One region of the Methylobacterium sp. TK31 genome, then DNA from elsewhere that is predicted to be linked to it. Evidence: riboswitches for the same ligand, from Rfam matches in the RefSeq annotation. Region 1 holds a riboswitch; the other holds the start of a gene.
The links. Region 1 has a riboswitch for thiamine pyrophosphate ahead of thiC (phosphomethylpyrimidine synthase ThiC). Riboswitches for the same ligand answer to the same signal wherever they lie in the genome.
Positions count from the first base shown of each region.

Region 1 (3,251 bases):
TGGTCGTAGCCGGGAGCGATGTCGGTGGTCAGCGGGCCGAGGGTGTAGAACGGCGCCTCGCCGCACTCCACGAGCTGCTTCTCCATGTTCACCTTGATCTTGTGCATCGGCACGTGGCCGGGGCCCTCGATCATCGTCTGGCAGCCCTTGTCCCAGGCGATCTTGGTCAATTCGCCCAGGGTCTCCAGCTCGGCGAACTGCGCCGCGTCGTTGGCATCCGCGATGGAGCCGGGGCGCAGGCCGTCGCCCAGCGAGAACGAGACGTCGTAGGCCCGCATGATGTCGCAGATCTCGTCGAAGCGCTCGTAGAGGAACGACTCCCGGTGACCGGCGAGGCACCAGCGCGCCATGATCGAGCCGCCGCGGGAGACGATGCCGGTGACCCGGCGCGCGGTGAGCGGCACGTGGGCGAGGCGCACGCCCGCATGGATTGTGAAGTAGTCGATGCCCTGCTCGGCCTGCTCGATCAGGGTGTCCTTGAAGACCTCCCAGTCGAGCTTCAGCGGATCGCCGCCGACCTTCTCCAGGGCCTGGTAGATCGGAACCGTGCCGATCGGAACCGGCGAGTTGCGCACGATCCACGAGCGGATGTTGTGGATGTTGCGGCCCGTCGAGAGGTCCATCACCGTGTCGGCGCCCCAGCGGGTCGCCCAGACCAGCTTCTCGACCTCCTCGGCGGCCGAGGACGTCACGGCGGAATTGCCGATATTGGCGTTGATCTTCACCAGGAAGTTGCGGCCGATCGCCATCGGCTCCACCTCGGGGTGGTTGATGTTGGCCGGGATGATGGCCCGGCCCCGGGCCACCTCGTCACGGACGAATTCCGGCGTGATGAAGGCCGGCAGGGAGGCGCCGAAGCTGTTGCCGTCGGCGAGTGCGGCCTGCGCGCCCTCCAGCATCGTCTGGCGGGCGAGGTTCTCCCGGTTGGCGACGTAGATCATCTCCTCGGTGATGATCCCGGCGCGGGCGAACTCGTACTGCGTCACCATCTGGCCCGGGCCGGCCTTGCGGATCTCCCGGGTGGCCGGACACGGGGCCACGAGCTTGTCCTCGGGCACGAACCCGTTGTCCTCGGGCTTGACCGCACGCGGCGTCACCGTGGCGTAGCCGCGCCGGGCGATCCAGGGCTCGCGCACCAGCGGCAGGCCGGCATGGAGGTCGATCCTGGCATCCGTCTCCGTGTAGGGGCCCGACGGATCGTAGACCCGCACCGGGGCCTCCTTCGGATCGCTGAGCGTGATTTCGCGGAACGGCACCCGGATGTCGTCGTGTCCGGCCACGGGCGCGTAGACCTTGCGCGAGCCCATGATCGGGCCGGTGGTCACCGCCTGGGGCTGGCCCTGCGGCAGATCCTTCGGGAGAACGGGTGCATTCATCGGGTTCGCTCCTGGCGTGGGAGACGATCCGGTTCGGATGCGACGGTGCCGGATGGGATGGCGCCTGGGGATTCGCGCCGTCTTTCGAGATTCCCGTCCCTCCGCCGGTACGAACCGGATCAGGTTCAAGGGTCAGGGCGACGCGCCCAATCTCAGCTCCCGTACTCGGAGCCCCCCTCGGAATGCTTCCAGATTCATGGTCGGCGGCCGGTTTGTCAATCGCCGGATCGGCAAAGCGACGCGGAAGGGGGTGTGAAACGAACTTTGTCGTCAGGCCCCGCGTTTGTTCACCAGAAGTTCGATCCTCGGGATCGACACGCGAACGACAGGTTCTCCCATGAAACGCATATTTCTGGCATCGGCCGCCCTGGTCGGTGCCCTCGCGATGATTCCCGCTTCCGCCGACGCGCGTCCGGGTGGCGGCGGCGGCTTCCGCGGCGGTGGCGGCGGCTTCCACGGCGGCGGCCTGGGTGGCGGCGGGTTCCGTGGCGGCAATTTCGGCGGCGGTGGCTTCCGCGGCGGTCTCGCCCAGGGTGGCGGTTTCCGTGGTGGCAACTTCGGCGGCGGCGGCTTCCGCGGCGGCCTCGCCCAGGGTGGCTTCAACCGGGGCGGGTTCAACCGCGGCGGAGCCATCGGCGTGGGCGCCGGTGCCGTCGGTGCCGGAGCGGGCCTCGCCGCCGGCAACGGCTTCCGGGGCGATCGCGGCGGGTTCAACCGCGGCGGCGCCTATGCCGGGCGCGGCTACGGCTATCGCCGCGGCTATGGCGGTCTCGGCCTCGGGCTCGGCCTGGGTCTCGCGGGCGCCGGCATCGGCTACGGCCTCGGCAGCGCCTATGGCGGCTATTACGGCGACGACTACTACGCCGGCGGCTACGCACCGGCCTATTACGGCGGCTACGCGCCCTACGGCGGCGGCTATGCCGCGACGGGCTACGAGGCCGGCCCGGAGGTCGCGACCAGCGGCGAGGACGTGGCCTACTGCGTCCAGCGCTTCCGCTCCTACGACCGCCCCACCGGCACCTATCTCGGCAATGACGGCCAGCGTCACGCCTGCCCGTAGCGGCCACGGGTGACCGCAGGATCGAAGGGCTCCGCCGCGAGGCGGGGCCCTTTCGCGTTTCGGGCCGTCAGGCGCGTGGAGGCCGGCGGCCGGTCCGCCTCAGGACCCCTGCAGGCTCTCGGCGAAATCGTCCGGCACCTCGCCGAAGCTGCCGAGAATGGTCGCGCTCTCCAGTTCGCCGGTCTCGTCGTCGGCCACGACCTTGATCGCCGCCGTGCCGGGGAAGCGCGCCGCCATGGCTTCGGCCTTCTTCAAGGCGCCGCTCTCCGTTACCGCCACCTCGCGGTCGCCCGGCGAGAGCCGTTTGCGCTTGAGCACGAAGGTCTGCACCAGGAACGTCGTCTTGAGGGCCATGACAGGGTCTCTCCACCGGGCGCGCCGGATCGGTCGGGTCCGGAGGCCAGGGCACCTAGCACGAAAGCCCGCGAGGGCCCCACGATGCCCCGATGCCGCGGCCGCGTCGCCCCGCCTTCGGGCCGCCCCCCTCCTGGCGGGGCGAACAGACCGGCGCGTCATCGCGCACATCCCGCCCCGTGCGCTTCCCGCGACGTCCCGCTCACCAGAGGCGGACGAGGCCGAATCCCGCGATGACATCCGCCAGATCGATGCCGAACGCCCCGGTCAGCAACAGGCTCACCCGAAACAGGGGACGGGTGAAGGCCGACGAGACCAGGAACAGGCCGAGCAGCACCAGACCGGAATGCCGGGCCATGCGGTCCGTCCAGGTCCAGAGGGCGGTGGCGTTCGCGGACAGCCAGGGCCGGAAGATGTCGTAGCCGTCGAGGCCCGGGACCGGCATCAGCCCGAGCACCAGG
Region 1 covers NZ_CM143964.1:4,932,726-4,935,976, reverse strand. Annotated here, with positions in the region: gene thiC (phosphomethylpyrimidine synthase ThiC) at 1-1,376, opposite strand, end outside; TPP riboswitch at 1,456-1,564, opposite strand; gene ACXJY8_RS23100 (BA14K family protein) at 1,714-2,436, shown strand; gene ACXJY8_RS23095 (hypothetical protein) at 2,536-2,790, opposite strand; gene ACXJY8_RS23090 (zinc metalloprotease) at 2,993-3,251, opposite strand, start outside.

Region 2 (3,251 bases), 1.7 Mb from region 1:
CCGCCACCGCGTCGAACAGGATGCTCTGGGTCGGGTAGCCGGCGGTGCCGATGAACAGGCGCGAGCCCAGGCTCACGCCCCCGATCGTCAGCGTATCGGTGTCGTTCGCGATCTCGGTCATGTCTAGCCTCCCTGCATGGCGCGGACGATCTCGACGCGGTCGCCGTCGGCGAGGACGGTGGCCGCCCAGTCGCGGCGACGGATCACGGCGCCGTTCAGCGCGATGGCGATGCCCTGCGGGCTGTCGATGCCGGTCTCCTCGGCTTCTTCCCGGAACAGGGCGTCGAGATCGGCGGCCGCGCTCTCGCGGGCTTCGCCGTTCACCGTGAGCCTCATGCGATGGCCCTCTGCGGCGCCGGCGCGAAGCGAGCGCGACCGAAATCCCGGGCGAAGTCCGGCAACGCCCCTTCGACGACCAGGGCCGCGACCGCATCGGCGGTGGCGGGGGCCAGCAGGTAGCCGTTGCGGTGGTGACCCGTGGCGACGACGAGGCCGGGCGCCAGCGTGTCGATGATCGGCGCATCGTCGTCCGAGGTCGGCCGGAAGCCGCTCCAGACCGCCTCGACCGCCATCTCCTCGATGCCGGGCAGGACGCGGCGGGCGCCCTCCAGCAAGGCGTAGAGGCCGCCGGCCGTGACGCCGGGCACGAAGCCGCAATCCTCCACTGTGGCCCCGACGACGAGATGGCCGTCGCTCTTGGGCGCCATGTGGACCTGCTCGGTCCAGACCATATGCGCGAGCGTGCCGGTGCGGGCGGTGGTCCGCAGGGCCAGGGACTGGCCGCGCAGGGGACGAACCGGAAGGGCGAGATGGTCGGGCAGGAGCCCCACCTCCCCGCTCCAGGCGCCGGAGGCGAGCACGACGGTGTCGGCCCGGGTCAGCCCCTGATCCGTGTTCACGCCGGTGACCCGGCCAGCGCTCCAATCCAGGGAGCGCGCCGCACAGCCTTCCACGATGACGATTCCGGCGGCGAGGCAGGCGCGCATGAGGGCGGCCATCACCCGGCTGGGGTCGACCTGGTGGTCGCGCGGGCAGTACAGGCCGGCGGTGACGGCCGGCCGCAGGCGTGGCTCGCGGGCCCGGACCTCGGCGCTGGTCAGCCAGCGCGCGTCGAGCCCGGAGCGCTTCTGCAGATCGTGGCGGAAGCGCAGGCGCTCGACCTCGTCGCGGCCGATGGCGAGCACCAGGGTGCCCTCCTGCCGGTAGTCGATGTCGAGCCCGGCCGCATCCTGCAGGGCATCGCGGAAGCCCGGCCAGCGCGACAGGCTCTCCAGCGCCAGGGGCAGCAGCGGGTCGGAGCCGGGCTCGTGCTCGGCCGCGGGCGCCAGCATGCCGGTGGCGGCGAGGCTCGCCCCGGCGCCGACGGTGTCGCGCTCCAGCACGGCCACGGATCGCCCGGCCTGCGCCAGGCGCCAGGCCGCCGACAGACCGATCAGGCCCGCGCCGACGACGACCACATCGCTGCGCGCCGGAGCGGCGGCGGCCGGGGGCGCATCGCCGTGCGTGCGTCGCAGGTTGAGGAAGGAGTTCGGGGTCACGTCCAACGCAATCTCCGCAACGGGCGACGAGATTGGTGGGGCTGCAGCTTCGAGCGGTGAAGCGTGCCGGGCTTGAGGAGAAACCCGCGGTCCAATCCCTACGCCGGTATGAACCGGGTCAGGTTCGAAGGATTTCCGCGCCGCCATCCACGAACGGACAGCCATCGGTTTCTCAGCCCCTTGCCGGGGATCTCCCTGGAACAGCCCTGATGTGGGCCGTCCGAGCGCCGGGGTCAATCCCCGCCTGCGCCTCCGCCGCGCCGGCGCGTCAGGCGGCGGGCGGGCGCACCGGGCGGTAGACGCCCATCGGTTGGGAGAACCCGTCGAGGGCGTGTTCGCCCAGGGGCTCCGGCATGTCCCAGAGGAAGTCGACGAAGGGCTTCGTCATCAGGATCGGCTCGCCCAGCGTCCGGTTGAGGCGGGCGACGCGGCTCGCGAGGTTCACGTCGCGCCCGATCACGGTGAAGTCGAGGCGCGCGCCCGAGCCCACGTTGCCATAGGCCGCCTCGCCGTGATGCAGCGCGATGCCGGCCGCCACCGGGTTGGCGAAGCGCCCGAGCGCATTGGCCTCAGCGAGTGCAGCCATGGCGCTCTGCGAGGCCGTGAGCGCCCCCTTGGCGGCGCCCCCCAGGTCGTCGCCGGGCTCGCGGAAGATCGCCAGAAGGCCGTCGCCGAGATATTTCAGAACCTCGCCGCCCTCGCGCTCGATGGCCGGCACCAGGCAATCGAAGAAGATGTTCAGGAGGTCGACCGCCTCCTCCGGCGTCATGTCGGCGGAGATGCGGGTATAGTCGCGCATGTCGGCGAACAGGATCGCCGAGCGGATGCGCTGGACGTGTCCGCGCCGGATCGAGCCGCCGAGGATCGCCTTGTGCGGCTCGTCGCCGACATAGATCCGCAGGACGTGGTCGAGCTGCTTGTTGACGCTGCGCATCTCCACGACGGCGGCCAGGGTCGGCATGATGAAGCGCAGGATCGCCACGTCCTCGCCGCGAAAGCCGACCTCGGACCGGGTCGCGAACGAGATGCCGTTGCGGGTGCCGTTGGTGAAGAACAGCGGCGCGACGATGTAGTGCCGATAGCCCTCGGCCTTCAGGTTAGGGATCACCGCGAAGGCGTCGTCCGGCGTCTCGGCGAGGTCGAGGATCAGCCACTCGCCGGTCTCGTGGACGCGGAAGAACGGGCTCTCGCGGTAGGCCTTGTCGGAAGCCTCGCCGTGCGGGAACAGGCGGACGGAGGATCCCGCCTCCCGGGTCCAGAACCGGCCGACGCCGGAATACTCGGAATGCAGGGCGTCGATGGCCGTGGTGGCGCGATCCACCGGCACGTCCAGCCGGATCAGGCGCTCGGCAAGTCCCGAGAGCAGCTCCTCGGCCTTGGGCATCCGCGCGCCCTCGCTCAGCAGCCAGTCGCGCAGCGCCACGCATTCCTGAAGCGCGCCGAATGGGACATCGGCCGCCTCGGAGCCATCGGCTTCGGCGGTGGGAGAAGGCTGGGGCGGGCCTCGATCAAGCATATGGCCAAGGTGGGTTGAGAAGCGGCGTCCGGCAACGGCGACCGTTCGGGTTTCGTGAGTATCGTGCGGGCGTGACCGCTTCAACCGCGCAGACCAGGCGTCGAACACCGACGCCAACGTGGCGCGACGCGCCTCCCCTGTTCCGTCGACGACTGGTTGCCGGGAGGCGTATCCAGCGCCCGCGCACCGTCGGATGC
Region 2 covers NZ_CM143964.1:3,203,337-3,206,587, forward strand. Annotated here, with positions in the region: gene ACXJY8_RS14870 (thiazole synthase) at 1-121, opposite strand, end outside; gene thiS (sulfur carrier protein ThiS) at 124-336, opposite strand; gene thiO (glycine oxidase ThiO) at 333-1,538, opposite strand; TPP riboswitch at 1,616-1,744, opposite strand; gene ACXJY8_RS14885 (adenylate/guanylate cyclase domain-containing protein) at 1,807-3,054, opposite strand.
Region 2: another riboswitch for thiamine pyrophosphate. It lies ahead of thiO (glycine oxidase ThiO); the one in region 1 lies ahead of thiC (phosphomethylpyrimidine synthase ThiC).